DNA from 3 places in the Arthrobacter sp. NPDC093139 genome. Region 1 is predicted to be linked to each of the others. Evidence: predicted binding sites of a transcription regulator. Region 1 holds the regulator's gene; each other region holds the start of a gene.
The links. Region 1 encodes LexA, which represses DNA repair genes until DNA is damaged. Its sites were predicted from a motif close to TCGAACANNTGTTCGA; they were not measured.
Positions count from the first base shown of each region.

Region 2: the regulator LexA is predicted to act here: its motif matches at 4,090-4,105, upstream of ACIP90_RS01250 (DUF6504 family protein).
Region 3: the regulator LexA is predicted to act here: its motif matches at 1,977-1,992, upstream of ACIP90_RS00605 (LexA family protein).

Region 1 covers NZ_JBIVOO010000003.1:43,137-50,997, reverse strand. Annotated here, with positions in the region: gene hflX (GTPase HflX) at 1-698, shown strand, start outside; gene ACIP90_RS06140 (ATP-dependent DNA helicase) at 691-2,745, shown strand; gene lexA (transcriptional repressor LexA) at 2,813-3,562, opposite strand; gene ACIP90_RS06130 (LysM peptidoglycan-binding domain-containing protein) at 3,883-4,314, shown strand; gene ACIP90_RS06125 (histidinol-phosphate transaminase) at 4,392-5,510, shown strand; gene hisB (imidazoleglycerol-phosphate dehydratase HisB) at 5,573-6,199, shown strand; gene hisH (imidazole glycerol phosphate synthase subunit HisH) at 6,196-6,984, shown strand; gene ACIP90_RS06110 (hypothetical protein) at 6,985-7,143, shown strand; gene priA (bifunctional 1-(5-phosphoribosyl)-5-((5-phosphoribosylamino)methylideneamino)imidazole-4-carboxamide isomerase/phosphoribosylanthranilate isomerase PriA) at 7,263-7,861, shown strand, end outside.
Region 2 covers NZ_JBIVOO010000001.1:223,622-231,482, forward strand. Annotated here, with positions in the region: gene ACIP90_RS01215 (LysE/ArgO family amino acid transporter) at 85-699, opposite strand; gene ACIP90_RS01220 (LysR family transcriptional regulator ArgP) at 778-1,659, shown strand; gene ACIP90_RS01225 (mycoredoxin) at 1,666-1,923, opposite strand; gene ACIP90_RS01230 (SOS response-associated peptidase) at 2,028-2,777, shown strand; gene ACIP90_RS01235 (VOC family protein) at 2,787-3,206, opposite strand; gene ACIP90_RS01240 (chorismate mutase) at 3,221-3,547, shown strand; gene ACIP90_RS01245 (hypothetical protein) at 3,623-4,009, opposite strand; gene ACIP90_RS01250 (DUF6504 family protein) at 4,153-4,494, shown strand; gene ACIP90_RS01255 (DNA polymerase III subunit alpha) at 4,491-7,861, shown strand, end outside.
Region 3 covers NZ_JBIVOO010000001.1:122,480-130,340, forward strand. Annotated here, with positions in the region: gene ACIP90_RS00595 (hypothetical protein) at 1-150, opposite strand, end outside; gene ACIP90_RS00600 (Y-family DNA polymerase) at 192-1,472, opposite strand; gene ACIP90_RS00605 (LexA family protein) at 1,532-1,963, opposite strand; gene ACIP90_RS00610 (helix-turn-helix domain-containing protein) at 2,131-2,379, shown strand; gene ACIP90_RS00615 (endonuclease NucS domain-containing protein) at 2,980-3,201, shown strand; gene ACIP90_RS00620 (hypothetical protein) at 3,341-3,904, shown strand; gene ACIP90_RS00625 (hypothetical protein) at 3,942-4,232, shown strand; gene ACIP90_RS00630 (endonuclease/exonuclease/phosphatase family protein) at 4,277-5,221, opposite strand; gene ACIP90_RS00635 (hypothetical protein) at 5,318-5,773, opposite strand; gene ACIP90_RS00640 (hypothetical protein) at 5,814-6,068, shown strand; gene ACIP90_RS00645 (hypothetical protein) at 6,237-6,809, opposite strand; gene ACIP90_RS00650 (hypothetical protein) at 7,032-7,253, opposite strand; gene ACIP90_RS00655 (hypothetical protein) at 7,341-7,861, opposite strand, start outside.

The sequences.
Region 1 (7,861 bases):
AGCGGGCCAACCGCCGTCGGAATGCAGTTCCTTCTGTGGCCATCGCGGGGTACACGAACGCGGGCAAGTCCTCCCTGCTGAACCGGCTCACCGACGCCGGAGTCCTGGTGGAGAACGCCCTGTTCGCCACGCTGGATCCCACGGTCCGCAAGGCGGAGACGGCAGACGGGTTGGGCTACACCCTGGCTGATACTGTCGGCTTTGTCCGGTCCCTTCCCACGCAGCTCGTGGAGGCATTCCGGTCCACACTCGAGGAGGTGGCGGACGCGGACCTCATCCTGCACGTGGTGGACGTCTCCCACCCTGATCCGGAGGGCCAGATCGCCGCCGTGCGCTCGGTGTTCTCCGAAGTGGACGCCCGCAAGGTGCCCGAGATCATCGTGCTCAACAAGGCCGACGCCGCCGATCCGTTCGTCGTGGAGCGGCTCAAGCAGCGCGAACCGCGCCACGTTGTGGTGTCCGCCCGGACCGGCCAGGGAATCCAGGAACTGCTGAAGGCGATCAGTGACGGAATCCCGCGGCCGAACGTCAAGCTGGAACTGCTGGTGCCGTACCACCGCGGCGACCTTATCAGCAAACTCCACGACTCCGACGCAGAGATCCTGAGCATGGATCACGAAGAGGGCGGCACCCGCGCCGTCGTCATGGTCCGGGAAGGCCTCGCGGCTGAACTGGAATCCTTCATCAGCAATGACTGAGCAGGCCGAAAAGCCCGCCGGTGCCACGGGCGGCGAGGAGTTCGTCATCGGGCTCCTCGACCGTGCCGTGGCCGCCATGGGCGGACAAAGCCGCACCGGCCAGCACGAGATGGCGCGTCAGGTGGCGCGGGCGATTGAAACCGGCGACCACCTGCTGGTCCAGGCGGGTACGGGCACCGGAAAGTCGCTGGCCTACCTGATCCCGCTGATCGCCCATTCGCTCGAGAGCGACAAGCCCACCCTCGTCTCCACCGCCACCCTGGCGCTGCAGACACAGATCGTGGGCCGGGACCTTCCGCGGTTGCTGAAGAACATCACCCCGGCGCTGGACAGGCCGGTGAAGGTGGCCCTCGTCAAAGGCCGCGCCAACTACGTGTGCCGGCATAAGCTCGAAGGCGGGTTCCCGTCCGAGGAGCCCTCCGAAGGGCAGCTCTTTTCGCTGGGCGAGGACACCAGCGTCCCGCACTTCGCCGCCGCGATGGGCGGACCGTCGTCGCAGCTCGGCAAAGAGGTGGTCCGGCTCCGCGAATGGGCGGAAAAGACCGCCACGGGGGACCGCGACGAACTCCTCCCGGGGGTGACCGACCGTGCCTGGAGGCAGGTCTCTGTTACATCCATGGAGTGCCTCGGCGCGCAGAAGTGTCCCCTCGCCGAGGAGTGCTTCAGTGAACTGGCCCGGCACGAAGCGGCTGAGGCCGATGTCGTGGTGACCAACCATGCCATGCTCGCCGTCAGCGCCTTCGAGGGCCTTGCCGTGCTGCCGGAGTACGACGTTGTGGTGGTGGACGAGGCCCACGAGCTCCAGGACCGCGTCACCGGCGCTGTTTCCGGGCAGTTGTCTGTCGCCATGGTGCATGCCGCAGCCTCGGGCGCCCGCAAGCACACAGGCATTACCGTGGATGCCCTCAACAACGCCGCAGCCAACCTTGAACTTGCCCTCACCGGCGTTCCCAGCGGGCTGCTTCCGAACGGACTCAACGCGGAGCAGCTCGACTGTGTGGACCAGCTTCGCGAGGCGTGCCGGGCGGCGCTGTCAGATTCAAAAGGGGACAGCAACAACGCGGTCGACGGCGGGCGGCAGCTCGCGCGGTCCCGCCTCCTCGTCATCATGGAGCTGTGTGAACGGCTGCTCGCCGCGCGCGAGAACCGCGAGGTCGTGTGGTTTTCGCGGAACAGCACCTTTGACCCGCAGCAGGGCTATTCGGCACCCGACGACACGCAGCCCGCGCTGATCAACATTGCACCCCTGAGTGTTGCCGGGCGCCTCCGGGAGGGCCTGTTCGAAGGCCACACCGTGGTCCTGACCTCCGCCACGCTGGCAATCGGCTCCGCGTTCGAACCCGCCGCAGGCGGACTCGGTCTCCTGGGTGAAGGCGCCCCAAGCTGGACGGGCGTGGACGTGGGGTCCCCCTTCGACTACCCGAAGCAGGGCATCCTGTACGTGGCGGGGCACCTGCCCAAGCCGGGCAGGGGGACCTCGCCAGAAGCGCTCGACGAACTGGAAACGCTGATCCGCGCCTCCGGCGGGGGAGCGCTGTGCCTGTTCTCGTCCCGCCGGGCCGCCGAGGATGCCGCCGAGGCGCTGCGCCCCCGCCTGGACGTCAGCGTGCTCTGCCAAGGCGACTCAACCATGACCGCGCTGGTGAAGCAGTTCGCCGACGAACCCGACACCTGCCTGTTCGGCACCATGTCCCTGTGGCAGGGTGTTGATGTTCCCGGTGGTTCCTGCCGGCTGGTGGTCATCGACAGGATTCCGTTCCCGCGGCCAGACGACCCCCTGATGACGGCACGCTCCCGAGCCGTGGCCCAGGCAGGCGGCAACGGTTTCATGTCTGTGTCGGCCACCCATGCCGCGATCCGTCTGGCGCAGGGCGCCGGGCGCCTCATCCGGTCCACGGATGACAAGGGCGTGGTGGCAGTGCTGGATTCGCGCCTTTCGACCGAGCGCTACGGCGGGTTTCTCCGCGCGGCGCTCCCGCCGTTCTGGCCCACGACGGACCGCAAGATCGCCGTGGCGGCGCTGGAAAGGCTCGCCGGAGCGCGGTAGCCCTGGACTCGCTGACTTGCAAGCGGGCCGGAACCCAAACCGGCCGGAAGCGAAAGCGGGCTGTGGCCTACAGCGAACGCAGGACGGACACGACCTTGCCCATGACCACGGCGTGGTCGCCCAGGATGGGCTCGTACTGGGTGTTCTGGGGAAGCAGCCAGGTGTGGCCGTCCCGCTGCCGGAAGGTCTTGACGGTTGCTTCGTCGTCCAGCAGCGCGGCCACGATATCGCCGTTGGCCGCGTCACTTTGACGCCGCACCACCACCCAGTCTCCGTCGCAGATCGCAGCGTCCACCATGGAGTCCCCGGCGACTCTCAGCATGAACAGTTCCCCGTGGCCGACGAGCTGGCGGGGCAGCGGCATGAGGTCCTCCACCAACTGGTCGGCGAGGATGGGACCGCCGGCTGCGATCCGGCCCACCAGCGGAACGAGCGCCGTGTCTGTGGCGCTGGGCAACTCCGTAACAGGGGCACCGCCCACGCTGTGCAGCCTGGCTTCCTTCTCGGCGCCTGCGGATTTTGGGACCCCGGCATCGAGCGTCAGGGGCATGAGGACCTCCATGGCCCGGGGACGTTTGGGATCGCGCCGCAGGTATCCGAGCTTCTCCAGCTGTGAGAGCTGGTGGGTGACGCTGGACAGGCTGGCGAGGCCAACCGTGTCCCCGATCTCCCGCATGGAGGGAGGGTATCCGTTGTCATTGACCGAGCGCTGGATGGTTTCCAGGATCTTCTTCTGGCGGACAGTGAGTCCCTTGGGTGCTGTCCGGGACCGCTGGCTGCGCTGGGTAGCTTTGCCCTCGGAGGCTTGTGCTGCCATGTTCGCCAACGCCTTTCGTTCCTCCCGGCTTGCGTGGCTGCAGTTGCCGGGAACATCCGGCCTGAAATGTCAGACCCTGCTGATCAACTGCAGAAGTGGTTGTTCTTTGTTTCAAACGTAGGCCAGCCATAAGGCTTTTTCAAACATTTGTTCTAGCGAGTCTCGACTTTGTTCGTTGATAGGTGCTAAAAATGGAGAAGCAAAGTTCGAACATGTGTTCTAGTTCCGCTGCGAAGCAGCCCGGTTATTCGAAGATCCGGGCGTATGTCCGGCGGGCCGGGCACACGGGCAGCACAGAATGGTCCAGGAGGGCTCAGTTCATGTCAGCTACAACAGCAGGTCACCATTACCGTCCCGAGAAGCGCCGCAGCTCCGAGAGCCAGCAAGGTCCCGAAGGACTGCATGGCGGCGGGCGGCCAAGCGGGCCGGAAAGCAAGCCGCCGCGCCTGCGGCTCACCCGCCGGGGGCGGATCGTCCTGATCGGACTGCCGCTGGTGCTTCTGGCAGCGCTGCTCCTGTCACTCGCGGGCCTGCTCAACTCGCCGGCCAAAGCTGCCGATACCGCCAGCGGTCTGTCGGTGACGGAGACCGTCTCCGTAACGGTGCAGCCAGGGGAATCGCTGTGGGCCATTGCCGGCAGCGTGGACCCGGCCAGGGATCCGCGCGACGTCATCGCGGATATTGTCCAGCTGAACAACCTGGACAACGGCAAGGTCATGCCGGGACAGCAGCTGTTCGTCCCGTCCAAATAGGTACCGATCCGTCTCGGCCGGTCGGCCTGACCCGTCACAGTTTCCCGCTCGCCGCCCGGGGCACTTAAACTGTCCAAGTGACTGACCAGCTTGAGCGACTGAACCGACTTCCCCTGCGCACCAATCTGCGGGGGCTGACGCCTTACGGGGCGCCGCAGCTCGAGGTGCCGATCCTGCTCAACGTCAATGAGAACACCCACGGTGTGCCGGCCGATGTCAGGGCCGCGATATCTGAGGCCGTCGCTGAGGCTGCGGCGGGACTCAACCGCTATCCCGACCGGGAATTCACCGAACTCCGGGAGGCCCTGGCGGAATACCTGGGCCACGGCCTCTCCGCCGACAACATCTGGGCGGCCAACGGCTCCAACGAAGTCCTCCAGCAGATACTCCAGGCGTTCGGCGGGCCGGGCCGAACGGCCCTCGGATTCCCGCCCACGTACTCCATGTACCCGTTGCTGGCCAGCGGAACAGATACGGAATACATCGTCGGACAGCGCGCGGAGGACTATGGCCTGAGCGCCGAGTCCGCGGCCCGCCAGGTCCGGGAGCTGCGGCCAAACGTCGTGTTCCTGTGCTCACCAAACAACCCCACCGGTACCGGCCTGGGACTGGACGTCGTGGAAGCCGTCTATGAGGCCGGCGAATCCAGCCAGACCATCGTCATCGTCGACGAGGCGTACCACGAGTTCGCCCACGACGGCACTCCCAGCGCGCTTACCCTGTTGCCAGGGCGGGAGCGGCTCATTGTGTCCCGGACCATGAGCAAGGCCTTCGCCCTGGCGGGCGCCCGTCTTGGATACATGGCCGCCGCCCCCGAGGTGGCAGACGCCCTGCGCCTTGTCCGTCTCCCGTACCACCTGTCCGCCGTCACCCAGGCCACCGCATTGGCCGCGCTGCGGCACCGCGAGGCGCTCATGGCTGACGTTGAGGACATCAAGCAGCAGCGCGACAGGATCGTCACCGAACTCACCAGGATGGGGCTCCGACCGGCCGCGTCGGACTCGAACTACGTCTTCTTTGGCGGCCTCGAGAACCCGCACGAGGTCTGGCAGGCCCTGCTGGATTCCGGTGTCCTGATCAGGGACGTCGGCATCCCCGGCCATCTGCGCGTCACGGCCGGCACTGAGACGGAAACCACGGCCTTCCTGGAAGCACTGGAACGCATCCTGGCGAGGCAGGCTGCTCTTCCGGCCTAAACTTGAGGGTAGACCCCCGCAACGTCTGCACCCTTCCTGCATCAAAAAGGACACCTATCACTATGAGCGACACCGGAATCAAGGCTGCCGAGGCCCGCACAGCACGCCTCGAGCGTGCCACCAGCGAATCTTCCGTTCTGGTGGAGATCAACCTCGACGGCACCGGCGTTTCAGACATCAGCACCTCCGTCCCGTTCTACGACCACATGCTGACTGCACTGTGTAAGCACTCACTCATCGACATGACGGTTAAGGCCACCGGCGACATCCACATCGACGTGCACCACACTGTAGAGGACGTGGCCATCACGTTCGGCGAGGTACTGCGAACCGCCCTTGGCAACAAGGCCGGCATCCGCCGCTTCGGCGAAGCCACCGTGCCGCTGGACGAGGCGCTGGCCCACGCCGTTGTCGACGTGTCCGGCAGGCCCTATCTCGTCCACGGCGGGGAACCGGCGGGCCAGGAATACCACCTCATCGGCGGTCACTTCACCGGGTCCCTCACGCGTCACGTCTTCGAGGCCATCACGCTGCACGCCGGCATCTGCCTCCACATGAACGTCATCGCCGGCCGCGACCCGCACCACATTGTCGAAGCCCAGTTCAAGGCCTTTGCAAGGGCACTGCGCGCCGCCGTCGAACCCGACCCGCGCGTTGAGGGCATTCCGTCCACCAAGGGGGCATTGTGACCGGCAAGATCCTGAAGGACGGCGCCATCATCGACCCCTCGGCCACCGTCAAGCCGGCGTCGCCCGAGGGAAAGCCCACCGTCACCGTCCTGGACTACGGTTCGGGCAACGTCCGGTCTGCTGTGCGTGCCCTCGAACGGGCCGGCGCCGAGGTGATCCTGAGCTCGAAGCCGGAGGACGTCCTCAATGCCGACGGCCTGGTGGTCCCCGGAGTCGGCGCCTTCGAAACCGTCATGCGCGAACTGAAAGCCGTCGACGCCATCCGCATGATAGGCCGCCGTGTTGCCGGCGGCCGGCCCGTCCTCGGCATCTGCGTGGGCCTCCAGGTGCTCTTCGAAGCCGGCGTGGAACACGGGACCGAAGCCGAGGGCATGGGGGAGTGGCCAGGCAAGGTCGAACTCCTCCCCGCTGACGTTGTTCCCCACATGGGATGGAACACAGTCAAGGTCCCGGAGGGTTCCAAGCTCTTCCAGGGTGTGGAAAACGATCGTTTCTATTTCGTGCACTCCTACGGCGTTCAGACCTGGGACTTCGAGGTCGTGCAGCCGCGCATGGCGGCACCTCTCGTGACCTGGTCGGAACACGGCGGGCCCTTCATTGCCGCTGTGGAGAACGGACCGCTCTGCGCCACGCAGTTTCACCCGGAAAAGTCGGGCGATGCCGGCGCGCGGCTCCTCCGGAACTGGGTGAACGGCCTCCGCCACCCGCACGGCCGGACCGGAGCGGCAGCAGTGCCTGCGGCCGAGACGACGCCTGCGGCTGCAACGCCCGCTGGGGACGCCTAGATGTGGTCCATCGTCCTGATGGGGCTTGCGGGCCTGCTGGCGGGCGGCGCGTTGTCCTTCAGGCAGCAGAAGAAACCGCTCTGGACGCAGATCGCGTTCTCGGTGCTGGCCGCCATGTCGCTGCTGGCCGCCTACCTGCTGACCCTGCCTGCGGCCTGATCTGCTGGCCGAAAAACGCCTTTCGGCCGCCCCTGCCCACACTGAACGCCAATCCCCGACACCCGGACGCACAAGACAGCGCCGCTCCGGAAACCGCACATGAGAACTGAGGACCCGAGATGACCAGCCAAACCGATCTGCCGGCACTGGAACTGCTTCCCGCAGTCGACGTCGTTAACGGCCAGGCGGTACGCCTGGTCCAGGGCGAGGCCGGCAGTGAAACGAGCTACGGCACGCCGCTGGAGGCGGCCCTGAACTGGCAGCAGCAGGGCGCCGAGTGGGTTCATCTCGTCGATCTGGATGCAGCGTTCGGCCGTGGCTCCAATGCCGAACTCCTCCGGGAAGTCGTGGGCCGGCTCGACATCAAGGTTGAGCTCTCCGGTGGCTTGCGCGACGACGAGTCCCTCGAGAAGGCCCTTGACCTGGGCGTGGCCCGGGTCAACCTCGGAACCGCCGCCCTGGAGAATCCTGAATGGACGGCCCGGGTCATCGACCGGTTCGGTGACAAGATCGCTGTTGGACTGGATGTCCGGGGAACGACGCTTGCCGGCCGTGGCTGGACCAAGGAAGGCGGGGACCTCTGGGACGTGCTGGGCCGACTCGAGGAAGCCGGCTGCGCCCGCTACGTCGTCACCGACGTGACGAAGGACGGCACCCTTCAGGGGCCCAACGTTGAACTGCTGCGGCAGATGGTCGAAAAAACCGGCAAGCCGGTGGT
Region 2 (7,861 bases), on a different contig from region 1:
GGTTTTTGACTCCGGGTTTGAACTGTAGTGCGGAGCGGAAAATACTGCCAGAGCAACGCGCCCCGAACCTGATGGTCGACGGGCCTACGGAATAACCAGGAACGCGGCCAGTGCCAGCATCAGGAGGGCGATGGCGCCATCGAGGACCCGCCAGGCTCCGGGGCGCGCGAACACCGGGGCCAGGAACCGTGCCCCGAAGCCGAGAAGGGCGAACCAGAGCGTGCTTCCCGCGATCGCTCCCCAGGCAAACGGCCAGCGGCCTTCAGGGCCGTGGTCGGCTGCGAGCGATCCCAGGAGCACTACGGTGTCCAGGTACACGTGCGGGTTCAGCCAGGTCAGTGCGACGGCGGTTCCAACCGCTGCGGCCAGCGTGTTCCGGGAAGACGTGGCGGCTGCGCTCAAGCCGCTTGGCTTCAAGGCGCGCCGGGCTGCGAAAAGGGCGTAGGCAAGCAGAAAAGCTGCGCCTGCCCAGCGCACGATGACCAGGGCCAGCGGCGCCGCCTGGATGAGCGCGCCGACGCCGGCGACGCCCGCCGCAATCAAGACGGCATCGCTCGCGATGCACACCGCCACAATTGGCGCCAGGTGTTCGCGGCGCAGTCCTTGACGCAGGACGAAAGCGTTTTGCGCGCCAATGGCGACGATGAGGGACAGGCCCGCGCCGAAGCCGGTGACCAGGGCGCCGAGGGTCGAAGTAATTTCCACTTGCCTGACTCTAGGTCCCCGGGAATCATGAGTACAGCTAAAGTTTCTTACGTCAATTAAGGAAAACTTAAGATGGATGCCACTACAGAGCAGCTCAGGACGTTGGCTGCTGTGATCGATCACGGGACGTTTGACCGCGCCGCCGCGGCGCTGCATGTGACGTCGTCGGCCATCAGCCAGAGGGTCAAGGCGTTGGAGCAGCAGACCGGGAGGGTCCTGCTGCTCCGCACCAAGCCGGTCCGGCCAACGAAGTCCGGAAGCGTGGTGGTGCGCCTGGCGCGGCAGGTGGCATTGCTGGAAAGCGAGGCCATGGAAGAACTGGGCCTCGAGGGTGCAGGGTCCCGCCCGCGCATTCCGCTGGTAATCAACGCGGACTCCCTCGCCACCTGGGTGCTGCCGGCCTTGGCGGGTGTGGAGCGGGCCAGTTTCGAGATCAGCATCGATGACCAGGACTATTCCATCGAGCGCCTCCGGGAGGGGACGGCAATGGCCGCCATCACCTCAAACCGCGAGCCCGTGCAGGGCTGCACGGTCCGGCCGCTGGGCGTCATGCGCTACCGCGCTGTGGCGAGCCCTTCGTTTGCCGCGCAATGGCTGTCAGATGGTTTTACCGATGCGGCGTTGTCGCGGGCACCCCTGGTGGTGTTCAACCGCAAGGATGCCCTCCAGGACCGTTACCTCGAGGGCCGGCTGAAGCCCGGGGCCAGCTACCCGCCCCGTCACTACGTCCCGGCGTCGTCGGACTTCATGCGGGCGATCGAACTGGGGCTCGGGTGGGGAATGTTGCCGGATCTTCAGTCCAAGGGCCTTCTGGATGCAGGCACCCTAACGGTGCTGGATAAACGCGGGCATGTGGACGTTCCGCTGTACTGGCAGCAATGGTCCATAGAGTCGGCCACGCTCGCCCGGATCGCCGCTGCCCTGCAGCAGGCAGCGGCGGCCGGGCTGCGATGAGGGGCGCTATGCCGCGAGCCGGCTCTTGACCTCGGCGGCTGAAGGGTTCGTTGCGGCGCTGCCATCCGGGAACAGCACGGTGGGAACGGTGCGGTTGCCGCCGTTGATCTGCTCAACAAGTTCGGCCGTGCCGTCAACCTCTTCGATGTTGATCTCGGTATAGCCGATTCCCTGGGCATCCAGCTGCTTCTTGAGCCGGTTGCAGTAACCGCACCAGGTGGTGGAAAACATGGTGATGCTGCCGTCTTCGGGGGTGAAGTCCACGGAGAGCTCCTCAGGTATAGGTTCGTGCCTGTCAGTTTCGTTCAGTCAACGGTAACCCGTGAGCCGGTATTCCCCCGTTTGTGTTGCGATGGCATGCTGGTGCCATGTGTGGACGTTACGTAATGGCCAGGGCAGTCGGGGATCTGCTGGCCGAATTCGACGCCGGGCTTGAGAACGAAATGGAGATCCCGCCGTCGTGGAATCTTGCGCCCACGGATGGTGCGCCCATCGTCCTGGAACGGCTGATCGACGGCGCCACAGTCCGCCAGCTCCATGTAGCGCGGTGGGGACTCGTGCCGTCCTGGGCCAAAGACCCCGGCGTCGGGCCGAAGATGATCAATGCCAGGAGCGAAACGGTGCTCGAGAAGCCTGCATTCCGCAAGGCCGTGCAGTCCCGGCGCTGCGCAGTGCCGGCTGACGGCTATTACGAGTGGAAGCAGGGCGAAGGGCGACGCAAACAGCCGTACTACGTGCATCCCAAGGAGGGGCCGGGAATGGCCTTCGCGGGCCTCTATGAGTGGTGGAAGGACCCCTCCAAAGGGCAGGATGACCCGGGCCGGTGGATGCTTTCCATGTCGATCCTGACGGCGGATTCACCACCGGAGGGTGCCGAATCCACAGTATTCGGTGAGCTCACCTCGCTTCATGACCGTGTCCCGCTGCCCATGAGCCGGGACACCATGGCAGCATGGCTCGACCCGCAGGTCGACGACGCAGCCGGGCTGCTGGACCTGGTCCGCTCCGGGGTTAAGGACGAGGCCGCAGGCTGGCGGGTTGATTCGGTAGGGCCGGCCGTGGGCAACGTCAGGAACAATTCGCCGGAACTCATCGAGCCGGTGGAAGCACTCTTCTAGCGGGTCGCGTCACAGGCTGACCCGTCCGCCGTCGTCAACGGTCCACGTGGGGTTGAAGGCGATCTCCCACCTGAAACCGTCCGGATCGGCGAAGTAGCCCGTGTACCCTCCCCACGGCTGGGTCTTGGGGCTTGCCACGACAGTTGCGCCGGCAGATTCCGCCTGGGCCATCACCTCCTCGACTTCGGCAGCGCTTTTCACGTTGTGGCTGAGCGTGATGCATGGGACGGACGCGGGGGCATCCACGGCGGCTTCGGCCTGCATCTGCCTGGCGTCCCAGAGGGAGAACATGAGGCCATGGTTGGCCTGGATAAAGACCACTTCGGGGAATTCCCGGTGGACGGGCCAGCCGAGGCCCCCAACGTAGAAGCTGCGGGAGGCGGCCACGCTTCGCACTCCCAGGGAAATAAAATCGACTCGGGGCTGCATGGTTCGATACTGTCATGGACATGCCCACAAATCACGGAGACGATAAAAGCGCCCAGGCTGACAGGGAACAGCTCGCTGCTGTCCGGATCGCCGTGGACGAGGTTGATGACCAGATCGTCACGCTGATTGCGCGCCGCGAACGTCTGATCAGGATCGCGGGAACACTGAAGGGCGATGACGCCGAGGTCCGGGCTCCCGGCCGCGTGGAACGTGTGATTGAACATGTCCGCGCCGCTGCCGAGAAAAAGGAAATCGACCCGGACATCGTGGAAACCACCTACCGGGCCATGATTTCGAAGTTCATCGAGCTCGAGATGAAGATCCATAACGAGAACAACTGACCGGGCAGCAGGAGCTGCCGGCGGGACTTCGGGGCGACGGCGGGAATGGCCCCGATATTTTGCTGCCTTAGTTGCCTAGAGGGCTTCTTCCACCGGAACGCCGGACTGGAATTCCCGTCCGTCGGCCTCGCTGAAGGCTGACATGAGGTGGCCCTTCTCCAGTCCAAGCACCGTGCTCATGGGGAAGTTACCCGTTATGGTGCTGCCCGAATGCTCGACGCTCTTGACGTCAAAGTTTTCCTCGGTGCCGTCATGGCTGAACGAGTACATCGACACGGCCTCGCCGTTCATGAACTCAATTCCGAGCCTTCGCTGATGTGAATAGTCCGGAGTTGCTGCCACGAGCCCCACTACGAAGGCGCCCGATCCTGGAATATTGCCGTCAATATCAAATTTGGCCTCCAAGATGGTGTCTTTGGCGGCGATGCTTACGTGCTTCAGGAGTGCGTCATTGGAACTCATGGCTCCATCCTGCCCCTTGAGCCGCTGTCAGTCCACACCCATCTAGGTTTTGCCGGAGGCCAGGCGTAGACTGTAGTTATTCGAATACATATTCGAACCACCCTTCATCTGCAGCACCTTCATCTTGGTTTCCGGAGGCACCTATGGGCATGTTCAGCGAGTCCGTGGACGTTGCCTGCGGACCGGAAGGCCAGCCCGTGGAATTGCAGTGGGGCGGCCGGAGGTACACGGTCTGCGCCGAACCGGTTCACTGGTATGAACGCCGCCAGTGGTGGGCCGAGGAACAGCGGGCTCCACTGGGCAGTGGGCCCGGACTTGTGGATCACGAGATCTGGAGAGTTCAGGTAGCGCGCGTGGAACCCCCCTTGTCCGAAGAGGCCCCTGCTGCCCCTGAACACCTGACACTCGATCTGGTCCGGCATACCGGCAGCGGACGCTGGCGGCTGCTCCGGATCCACGACGCACTCCGGCATAAGACAGCATGAGCTTTACCCACCTGCACGTTTCCACCGCCTTCAGCGCCCACTACGGCGTTTCCTGGCCCGATGAACTCGCCCAGTCGGCGGCGGCCCAGGGTGCAACCGCCCTTGCCTGCACGGACAGGGACGGCCTGTACGGAACGGTCAAGCATCTGAAAGCCTGCATGGCTGCCGGCCTGGACCCGGTGGTCGGGGTGGACCTCGCCGTTTTCGACGACGAGGGAGATCTTCGCACCCAGCTTTCCGGCCGCGTAGTGGTGCTTGCGCACGGCCACAACAACGGGGCCGGCTACAAGGCGCTCTGCCGGTTGATTTCCGATGCCCATGCCCGCACCACGGGCAAGGCCGGGGGAGCGGTGCCGGCTGCAGTCACCCGGGCGGAACTGGCATCAAGGATTCTTGACCCGCACACCCTGAAGCCCGTGCTCAGCGTGCTGATCGGGCCGGATTCCGACGTCGGAAGGGCCATGGGCGGACGGCGTTACCTCCGGCCCCGCACGCTCTTCAAGAGCTGGCTGGATTCCCTGCCGCCCGGAAGCGTCGTCGCGGAGGTCGTCTCGCATCTCAGCGCCCCGGGAGAGCCCCTCAGCACCGCCCATGCCGTCCGCATGCTCAAGCTCGCACAGGAGTACAGTGTTCCGGCGGTCCTCACCAATGCAGTCCGTTATTGTGCCGAGGACGGTGCCGCCACGGCCGATGTCCTCGACTCCGCCCGGACCCTGAAGTCCCTCCCCGAACTCTCAGCCGCGCCACTGCTCCAGCCCAATGGGCAGGGCTGGCTGAAGTCCCCTGATCAGATGCTGCGGCTGGGCAAGGAAATTATTCACGCCGCCGGGTATGGGGCGGCGGATCTTCAGGTCCTGCTCGCGCAAACGGAGGCGCTCGCCGACCGCTGCAGGATGGATCCCGCCACGGACATGGGCTGGAAGCAGCCCGTCGTTCCGGAGGGCTCGGTGATCGGCATCGAAGGTGACCCCCTGGCGGAACTGGCCTTGAGGTGCGAGGCCGGCGTGGCCCGCCGCTTTCCGGGTATTTCCGGGAAGGCCGAGGCTGAAATGCGCAGCAGGCTGGATCACGAACTGAAGATCATAGCCAACCTCGGCTTCGCCTCCTATTTTCTGACGGTGGCCGAGGTATCGCGGATGATCCTGGACATGGGCGTGCGGGCCGCTGCCAGGGGCTCGGGAGCGTCCAGCCTGGTGAACTACCTGCTCGATATCAGCCAGGTGAACCCGCTGCAGCATGACCTTATTTTCGAACGCTTCCTGTCGCAGGACAGGTCCACCCTTCCGGATATCGACATCGACGTCGAAAGCGCGGAGCGGCACAACGTTTACCGGAAGATCTTTGACCGTTTTGGCGCCCAGCGCGTGACGCTCATGAGTATGCAGAACGGCTACCGTGCCCGGGGGGCCGTGCGGGACGCCGGGATGGCCTTGGGCATGGACGACGGCGACATTGGAGAGATTGCCAAGCAGCTGTGGCGCTTTTCCGCCCGCAGGTTCAGGGAAGCCCTGGAAGAAAAACCCGAGCTCCGTGAATTTGCTGACCGGGTGGAGCAGCGGGATGCTTCAGGCAACCAGCAACTGGACCTGCTCGTGGACCTCACCGAACGCCTGGACAGGCTTCCCCGCCACATCTCCATGCATCCTTGCGGAGTTATCCTTGGCGACGCGACCCTGCTGGACAGAACTCCTGTGCAGCCCAGCGGGCTGGGGCTGCCCATGAGCCAGTTCGACAAGCACGACATGGATCCTATGGGAATGCTCAAACTGGACGTGCTGGGAGTCCGGATGCAAAGCGCCATGGCGTTCGCCGTCCGGGAGATCATCCGCATCCATCCCACCAAAGCCGATGTGGTGGCTGCGGGCGCCCACCCCGCGGGTCCGGACGGTAAGGGCCCGGACTACATCAGGGAGGACGGCTTCATCGACCTCAACGCGGTGCCGCTGGATGATGAGCCCACCTACGAGCTCATCCGGAGCACCCACACCCTGGGATGTTTCCAGATTGAATCGCCGGGCCAGCGCGAACTGGTGGGAAAGATGGCGCCAAGGGAATTCAACGATCTCATTATCGACATTTCCCTGTTCCGTCCCGGGCCCATGAAATCCGACATGGTGCGCCCGTTCCTCGAGCACCGACACGGATTCGCGCCGGAGGTCTATCCCCATCCGGATCTCAAACCCGTGCTGCAGGAAACCCACGGTGTCACCGTGTTCCACGAGCAGATCCTGAGGACCTTTGACGTGATGACTGGCTGCGGGCTGGCCAAAGCCGACGAGTTCCGCAGGGCGTTGAGCAGCGAGGTCATGGAATCCCAGGTGGAGGAGTTTTTCCGCCGCAGGGCAAAGGCCAAAGGGTATTCGCCGGACGTCGTTGACAAGGTCTGGGGGACCTTGAAGTCCTTTGCCAGCTTTGGCTTCTGCAAGGCCCACGGCGCTGCCTTTGCCGTGCCCACCTACCAGTCGGCCTGGCTGAAAGCGCATCATCCGGAGGCCTTCCTCGCCGGACTGTGGGAGCACGATCCGGGCATGTACCCCAAGCGCCTGCTTGTCGCCGAAGCCCGCCGCCTGGGAATCCCCATCCTGCCGCTGGACATCAACCGCAGCGGCGCGGAGTACCGGGTGGAGCGCGTCGTTTCGGGGCCGGACCAAGGCAAACTCGGCATCAGGCTGAGCCTGAAAGGCATCTTTGGGCTCTCCGGGGCCGAACTGAAGCGGATAGTGGCCGGACAGCCCTTCGACTCCCTGGCTGACCTGAGGGCGCGGTCCAGGCTGACGAAACCGAGCATCAAGAGGCTGGCCCAGCTGGGAGCCTTCGATTCCTTGCACCGGGAATCCGGCGGAGCGGCCAACCGGGCGGACCTGGTCCAGCATCTGCAGACCCTGCAGAACAGCCAGCACCGGAAAGCGCCCGACGTCGTTGAAGGCCAGCTGGCTCTGCCCCTCGGAGACATTGAACTGAGGAACGTCAAGGCCGAACTTCCGCCACCCACCGTCGTGGAGAATGTCAGGGCAGAACTTGACCTCATGGCCGTTGACGTCAGCGAGCACCTGATGTCCAGCCACCGTCCGCTGCTGGACAAACTGGGCGTCACCACTGCCGACAAGCTCCTCGGACTGAGGAACGGCACTGAAGTTCTGGTGGCCGGGGTCCGCATCGCCACCCAGACCCCGCCCATGCGGGGAGGCAAAAGGGTGGTGTTCATCAGCATCGATGACGGCACCGGCTGCGTGGACTCTGTCTTCTTCCATGAGGCCCAGGAGAAGTCGGGACCTCTGCTGTTCGGTACCCGCCTGCTGCTTATCAGGGGAACCACCCGGCGGACGGGCCCGCGGGGGATCAGCCTCAGCGCCAGCATGGCCTGGGA
Region 3 (7,861 bases), on a different contig from region 1:
CTGTCCGTCGTGGCGGACAGCCAGGGGAGTTCCGGCGGCGGTGAACCGCACGTGCACCGGCACGCCAGGCTTGGGCGCCGCGGTTGTGGGCGCGGTCTTGGGTGTGGGGTGGGCAGGGCTGGTGGTGGTGCGTTCGTGGGTGATGGTCATTCGTGTGTCTTTCGGGTTGGTGCTGGTCGTGGGGGTGTTTGTTAGGCGGCTTTGACGAGGGGGAGTTCGTCCCAGTGGGTGGTGTAGCGGGGGGAGAGCATGTCGCGTTTCATGGTCCAGTCGAGGCCTGTTTTGATGCCGGCGTGGCCCAGGCCGATGGCGCCGCGGCCGTACCGGCGGGTGACGTCTTCGAGGAGGGCGCCGATGTGGCGTTCCTCGTGCGGGTTTTCGAAAGGCTCGAGCAGGGATTGGTTGCCGGTGGGACGCAGGTCGGTGACCATGATCCCTGCGCGGGCGTATTTGAGGCCTTCCTGGATGGCGGGCAGCAGCGCGTGCGCGGCGCGGGTGAGCAGGACCGGGTCCGCGGTCGGCATCGGCAGTGCCACGCACACGGACGGGTAGGAGGCCTGGTGCTGGTTGTAGTGGGAGGTCCCGGCGAACGCGGTAAGGACCTTGGCCTGCAGCCCGTGTTTTCCCAGCCGTGCGCTGGCCTGCTGGCCGTAGACGGACAAGACCTGCCGGAGCCCGGCCCGGGTGGTGACGGGCGTGGCGAAGGAGCGGGAGAAGATCAGCTGATCCCGGCCGATGCGTTCTTCCTCCATCGGGATGCACGGGGTGCCCTGCAGTTCCAGGACGGTGCGCATCATGACCACGGAGAACTTGTCCCGGATCGCGACCGGATCCGCGGCGGTGAGATCTTCGATCGTGTGGATGCCGATCGCGTTCAGGCGTTTGGTCAGCCGGCCGGCGACGCCCCAGATCTCCTCCACGGACAGCCGCCCCAGCAGCGCCTCCCGCACAGGGGCGGGGACGGAGTCCCAGTGGCAGACCCCGCCGAAGGCGGGGTTATGCTTGGCCCACTTGTTGCACAGTTTCGCCAGGGTTTTGGTGGGGGCGATCCCGACGCAGACCGGCACGCCGACGTGCCGGCGGACCGCGGCTTTCATGGCCCGGCCCAGCGCCAGCAGCTCGACGGGGGAGCCTTTGACGCCGAGGAAGGCCTCGTCGATGCTGTAGACCTCGAGCCAGGCCGAGTACCGGCCCAGCAGCTCCATCACCCGGGCGCTGATGTCCCCGTAGAGCTCGTAGTTGGACGAGAGCGCGACCAGGCCCCATTCCTTGGCCCGCGGGGCGAGTTTGAACCAGGGTTCGCCCATCGGGATGCCCAGGGCCTTCGCTTCGGGGGAGCGGGTCACCGCGCATCCGTCGTTGTTGGAGAGCACCACCACCGGCCGGCCCTCCAGCGACGGATCGAAGGCACGCTCGGCCGAGGCGTAGAAGCAGTTCACATCTACATGGGCGATCTGCGGCATCCGCCGCATCACCGCCGGCCTAGACATCGCATCCCCCAGCGCAAAAGTGCGCGCCAGGCTTGGGGCTCTTAGACATGGTGCAGGCACCTGGTGGCCACGCCCCAAACGGTCAGCTCCGACAGTGCGGGGACCCGGATGTCCGGGTATTTGGGGTTCTCCGCCTGCAGCACCACCCCGTCCGGGGTGATGCGCAGACGCTTGATGGTCAGTTCCCCGTCCAGGACGGCGACGACGACCGAGCCGTCGGCGGGTTCCAGGGCCCGGTTGACGATCAGTTCATCCCCGTCGCTGATCCCGGCGCCCTCCATCGAGTCCCCGGTCACCCGCACCACGTAGGTGCTGGTGATGTCCTTGATCAGATGCTGGTTCAGGTCGATCCGGCCGTCAAAGTAGTCCTGCGCCGGGGACGGGTACCCGGCCGCGACCGGCACCGGGGAGACCAGCACCGACAACAACGAGGCACCCGCATCTATCACCCGGGGACCAATAACAACGCCCATGACACACCTTTATTCGAATATATGTTCGATAATTAAGTGTAGCCCCAGGGGCTGACAACGTCTTTCGCGGGCCACTCCGACCGCGATATTCGGCTACGGGCGCCATTTCGGGGTAACGCGCTTGCTCTGGGCCTGGGGCCACTGCAGACCCCACATAGGATGAAGCGGTGACCGACGAACACAAGAAGCGCCGCTTCCTGACCATCGAGCAGGCCGCGGAGGAGCTGAATGTCTCCGACAGCCAGATCCGGGCCCTGCTAAAAACGGGCGAGTTGCGGGGCATCCAGGTCGGCGGCCGCGGAGTGTGGCGCATCGGGGCCACCGACCTCGAAGACTTCATAACTGACGCGTACCGGCGCACCGCCGAGCGTATTGCCACAGGTGAGTTGAAAGATGGCGGGGGCCCCGAAGATTAGCCGGTGTGAAAGCCCATCCATCCGCTGTGTGTAGCGGCGACTAATATCTGGCCGGGCCAAGGCGCCCATCCGAAATCGTCGTTTTTCTACCCCACTGAGATCCGAGGACAACGTTGGATACCGCTGAATGGGCTCTTGAGCTAACCGACACTTTGACACACTCGGGTCATGGACTAGCGCAGGTGACAGTGGCAGCCTTCCGGGATGTGGCGTACAGGGACGAAGTAATTGAAGCAGCCACGATCGTCACGGCGGCTGCGGGCTGGCCACTCTACGAACTCTCAGCAAGGAGCGTGGAGCCCGACCCGGCAGTATTGCCTGAATTGGGTTTCGTTATTCTGCGCGACGTAGACGCGCCCCTTCCAATGGCCGTTCCCGTGCTCATAGGCGCCTTCCAGCATCTTGTGCAAAGAGATCTCCCTGTCGGGCTGCTCGTTGTTGCGACGACGCGAGGGATCAGGGCGCTTCGACTCCATCAGGGCCTGGGTTTTCTCAGCCGTGCGGAAACCCTTACCCAAGCCTGAGCCTGTGGCGGGGTTCCGTGACCGGGTCCCCGTCGGCACCACCCTTGCATCGACTACGAGCATATGGGCTGCGACCATGAGAACCACCGGCCAGCAGTACCTGACCGATACCGGTCCGATGGGCATCCTCGCGATCAGCAAGGACCGCAGCCGGCTGCTGGTCGTCGAGCTGAAGCGTGGTCGAGCCAATGACTCCGTCGTCGGTCAGATCCAGTGCTACATGGGCTACGTCCAGGAGGCCCCGCTCGAATCCGGGCAGTCCGTCCAGGGCGTCATCATCGCCAAGAGGATGACCTGAAGATCCGTCGCGCGCTTTCCATGGCCCGGAACATCCGGTTCATGAAGTACCGTGTCGAATTCCATCTGGAGTCCGCGGGATAAGGAAGCTTACGGGTCGGGCCTATGCCGCTTTCTGCCGTAGGGCCTAGGATGCAGGCATGGCAGGGGAGGCGCTCAGGCCTGCCCCGCGGGGCAGGTGGGAAAAGATCCTGCCACGGTCCCTTGGGCTGCTGGTCTTCCTGGCCACGTCGACGTCCAGCCTTCTCCGTGAGAACTTCGGGTTTTGGGAGGCGACGACGATGTCCTTCGGTGCCTTTGGTTTGGGCGCCTTCCTGCTTGCCCGGCTCGCGGCTCCGCAGCGGAAGGAACGTCTGGCACATGATGCAGAACGGGGAATCATCGAGTGCGCTATCCGCTATCCGGATTCCCACCCGGGTTCCATCCGCCGCCTGTGGCTGCCCGGGTTCGCCGAAGTGAGCCGCGGGACGGTCAGGTTCCAGCCGGATCTTGTCGGTGAAGGTGACCCGGCCGGTACGATCAGGCCGTTCTTCGATGTCATCTTCAAGGGCCCGGTAGAGCCGCCGGCCAAGAGGCCCGCGGAGGTGAAGCGAGGCTGGAGCATCGTCGCCTTGGAAACGGACGAGGGCGTGCTGCATCTGGCGGCCGGTGATGCCGCCTTGAAGCTGCTTGAAGAACGGCTCGGGGGCCCACAGTCAGCCTGATCTGTTCCGAGCTTTGTCAATGTCTTACGCTCGGCTTATGGCAGAGGCTGAAGGGCGCAAGCGGCTGCAGCCGAGGATGACCCGGGGTGGCTTCCGCGTTCAGTTCGTCCTGTGGTCGATCATCGCTGGGCTGCAGCTGGTGATAGTGGTTGGGAATCTTCTAATGGGGATTGTCTGGGATCTGGGGGACTACTTATCGCTCGTCCTGCTATTCCTGTCCGTTACCTATCTCGCGTTCCTGTTGTACCTTCGCCATCATGATGGCCGCTTCTGGGACGAGGAAGAGGCTATTAGGGCTGATTGGGACCGTCGGGGTCGGGCGCTGTAGCCAGTAGAAAAGAGCACCGCACGGCGGCACAAGCAGTGGCCAGGCTATCCCTCGGTAAGCCGGAATTCGGTCCAAAGCGGGTAGTGGTCGGAAATCCGCCAGGAGATTTCGTTCTTCGTCAGCCCGGTCATCACGTGCGGGATGAAGTCGAAGGATCCGGCGCGCTGGTTGTAGGTGATGCCGTCCAGCAGCGGGGTGCCGTCGGGTTCGGAAAACCAGGCGATCTGGTCGTAGAAGTTGTTGGCTCCGCTGTCGTCGAAGATGGTCCGCGGCACCGTGTTCAGCTCCGTGGGCGGCCACAGCCCGGTGGCGACGAAGGCCTCGTAGAGCGGGTCGCCGATGCGGTCCAAATTGAAGTCACCCAGGACCATCAGGTTGTGGTTCCAGTCGTTGGGCCGGTCCGCCCACGCCCGCATCCACTGCGCGAAGGCTGTGACTTCGGGAAGCCGCTCGGCGGCGTTCTTGCCCCACAGGACGTGGACGGAGGCGAGGGTGAATTCCGTACCGTTGCGGCTGAAACCGGCGAAGTATGGGGTGCGGGCGAATTGCCGGGCCGGGTCGCTCCCGAGGGCCGGCAGGACGATTTCCCCGACCAGTCCGGAGGGCTGGACCCGGTCGCTGTCGTACAGGAAGGCGAGGCGCTCCGCATTGCCAGCGGAACCTTCGGTGACGTCGGAGGCAATCACCCGCCAGGCCGGGCCGAGCCGCTCGAGCAGGAACCGCAGCGCCTTGGTGCTGCGCCTGGCCTCCTGCAGGGCGACGACGTCGAACCGGGAGATGACCTCGGCGATGCACGCCACCGCATGCCAGTCCCGTTTGGGGGAGTCCCTTGGCCCGGCCGCCCATTTCGCGGTGACATCGCCGAACGCCCGAACGTTCCAGGTCGCGACCAGAAGGTTGGTGTCTGTTCTGGCCGGGATGGTCGCGTCCAAGGCCCGCGAGAGCCTGGCCAGGCCCTGGGTGACGGAAGCCGGGGGAGCGGTAGTCATGGGTCCCATCGAATCACGTTGACTTTCGCCGGCCCCGTAGGCAGGCAGAAGGTCCCCTGATCTTCATTTCGAGGTCACCGAAAACCCTATCCCCATTCAGGGTCCCGTTCGCCACCGCCGTACCAGAAAGACTAGCCAGACGGTGCAGGCGATCGGCAGCACAAGCGACCCCGGCTCGCCCTGTATCGCCCCGACGGCGTAAACGATCCAGGTCACCGCGGCCAGGGCGCCCGTGACGATCAGTACTTTGCGGGTGACTTGGATCGAAGGCAGGTCGGCACCTTCGGCGCGGAGTTGGCGGGCTTCGAGCACGGCTGCCCGGATGAGAGGTACGAAGATCGCGGCCATGATTGCGGCGACCAGCAGTGAACGCCACGGCTCAGTAACTCCCAGCCCCTCCAGTCCGTACCCCACGACGGAGCCCAACAGTATGAACCAGAACAACGCCCAGCCTGCCAGGCGCCTGCGTTTCGGCGGCATGCCCTCGAGCGAATCCGGCGGCCAGGACTGCCACTCGTACTTGTTGCCGTCGTTGCCTGCCCCCGTGGCCATAGCCATAGGGTAGCCGTGTTCCGACTGCTACAGTCACGGCATGGTCAGGTGGCGTAAACCCAAGGCACTCAGCAAGGAAGACCTCAGCTACGCACGCTCCTGGATGATCTTCTTTGCCATCCTCAACCTCGGCAACGCGTCCCTGACCATCTCCGAGCATCAGTCCGAAAGCCGCGTTCCGCTGAGCGCATGGGGATCGCTGGCCATCTCTCTTTTGAGCATCCTGACCGCGGCCTACTACCAGAAGCGTCTGGACCAGATCCGAGCCATAACCGGGATCATGCGCGATCCATAGCTTCGGAATGCGGCTACGCTTCTCCTCATGATCCCGAACCATTAGCACCTGATCGGACTCCTGCGCCGTGCCGCTCCGGGGTTCGCCGCCGGCGACTTTGCCACCACGTTCAGAGACGCTTCCGGGCCGGAGGATGAGTGACCGCCGGGCCGGCGTTTCCCAGCAGTTTCACGTCGCTGGCTCTGGAGGTTTGTTCACGAGGTCGGCAATCAGTCCATTTATCCTGGCGCGCCGGCGCCGTACCCAGATCGGGTACCAGACGGCAGCTCCCAAGAAGCAGGCCGAGACGAAGACGCCGAACCAGGGATGTGCTGGGTCATCGAAGATGAGGAAGATCCCCATGGCAGTGAACAGGCCGAAGAAGAGCGGTCCACCCCAGGCCCAGTGCCTCTCCTGCCGAACGATCTTCTGCAACTCGGGGAGCCACTCTTCGGCAGTGGCATGTTCGGGCAGCTGGCCACTGGAAATGGCCTGCTGAACATTTGTTGCCGTGGGCGCTCCTTGCGGTTGCCTGCGGTCCCGGGCCTGTTTCCAGCGGTTGATCCAGATGGCGAAGCAGCCGAGACCCAGTCCGAGGACGGCTGTGAGGGCGGCCTTCTCGGGCTCGATCTCCTCGCCCTTGAGGAAATCCATGCCCAGAATCAGGGCGGTGTACACGACGGCGATCGCAACGACGATCAGCCAGTTGGGCGAACGCCGCACCAGCGCGCGCCAGCCACCTTCTTCTTTATTGACGCTCATGATCCTTGACCTTAGGGAAGAAGGGTACTGAACATCAGGGCTGCTCCGGACAGGCTGAACACCGCCCCTGACAGCATTGCGAACCGGAACCTGGCCGCGTCCAGCCGGGCATTCCGGGTGGGCTGGCCCCGTTGCTTCTGCCGGATGGTTACCCCGACTGCGGAGCATGCCGCGGCCAAGATGAAGCAAGCAACGGCCGCCAGATAGATGTTGGGGCCCATGTCATTCACCGGCGTCCGCCGGGTGTTCACGCAGTATGGCGGCCAGAAGACGGACAGCTGCTGGGTCCTGGCCCCACGGCACCCCGGAATGGGTGCAGGCGTGGAAGTTCATCACCTTGGAGCCTTTGGCGGCTGCGGTCAGTTCAGCCCAGGCCTCCTGCAGGTCCTCGCTCTGCGCCAGCTGGGTGGCCTCGCACGTGCCTGCGGGCTCGGTTGCGGGCATGCCTGGGGCTTTAGTCCTGCGGCGAAAAAGTTGTTTGAAGTGCATGAGTGTCTCCTTTCTGACAGTGCCTGGCGGGTGTGACTCCGTCTATGGTGCCGGGACCATCCAGAAGCCGGCGACGGATGCACGGCTCTCTTCTGTGGTTGTGGGTACGAGATGGGCGAAGACCGGGCCTGTCTCCAGCTTTACGATCATGCCCCCGGTTCTTCCGCACTTAAGTTCGAGTTCGTAGTTTGTTCCTCCGCGACGGTCAGGCTGCGCGATGAGGAGGGCCGCATTTGTGACACCTACGCATGAAGAGGTGACCAGGTAGCTTCCCTTTGACAGGCCAGGCAGCGAGGCGCGGTGCCCGTCGCCACTAAGTCCACCCGAGCCGCCCAACACAAGGTCGGAGGGCCTGGGGCCAAGGATCCGGTCTAGCTGCGCCTGGTTGCCTGCCTGTTCCCTGGCAAGGGCGGGATCGGCCGTCGGCGGGCGGGGCGGGGCTGGCCGGGAAGTTGATGCCGACGGGGCAGCCGAAGTGCCCGCCTCGTCGTCCGTGTACGCACAGGCACTCAAGACAGCTGCCGAGACGGTGAAGACCACCAACATCATGCCGCGGACCGGTT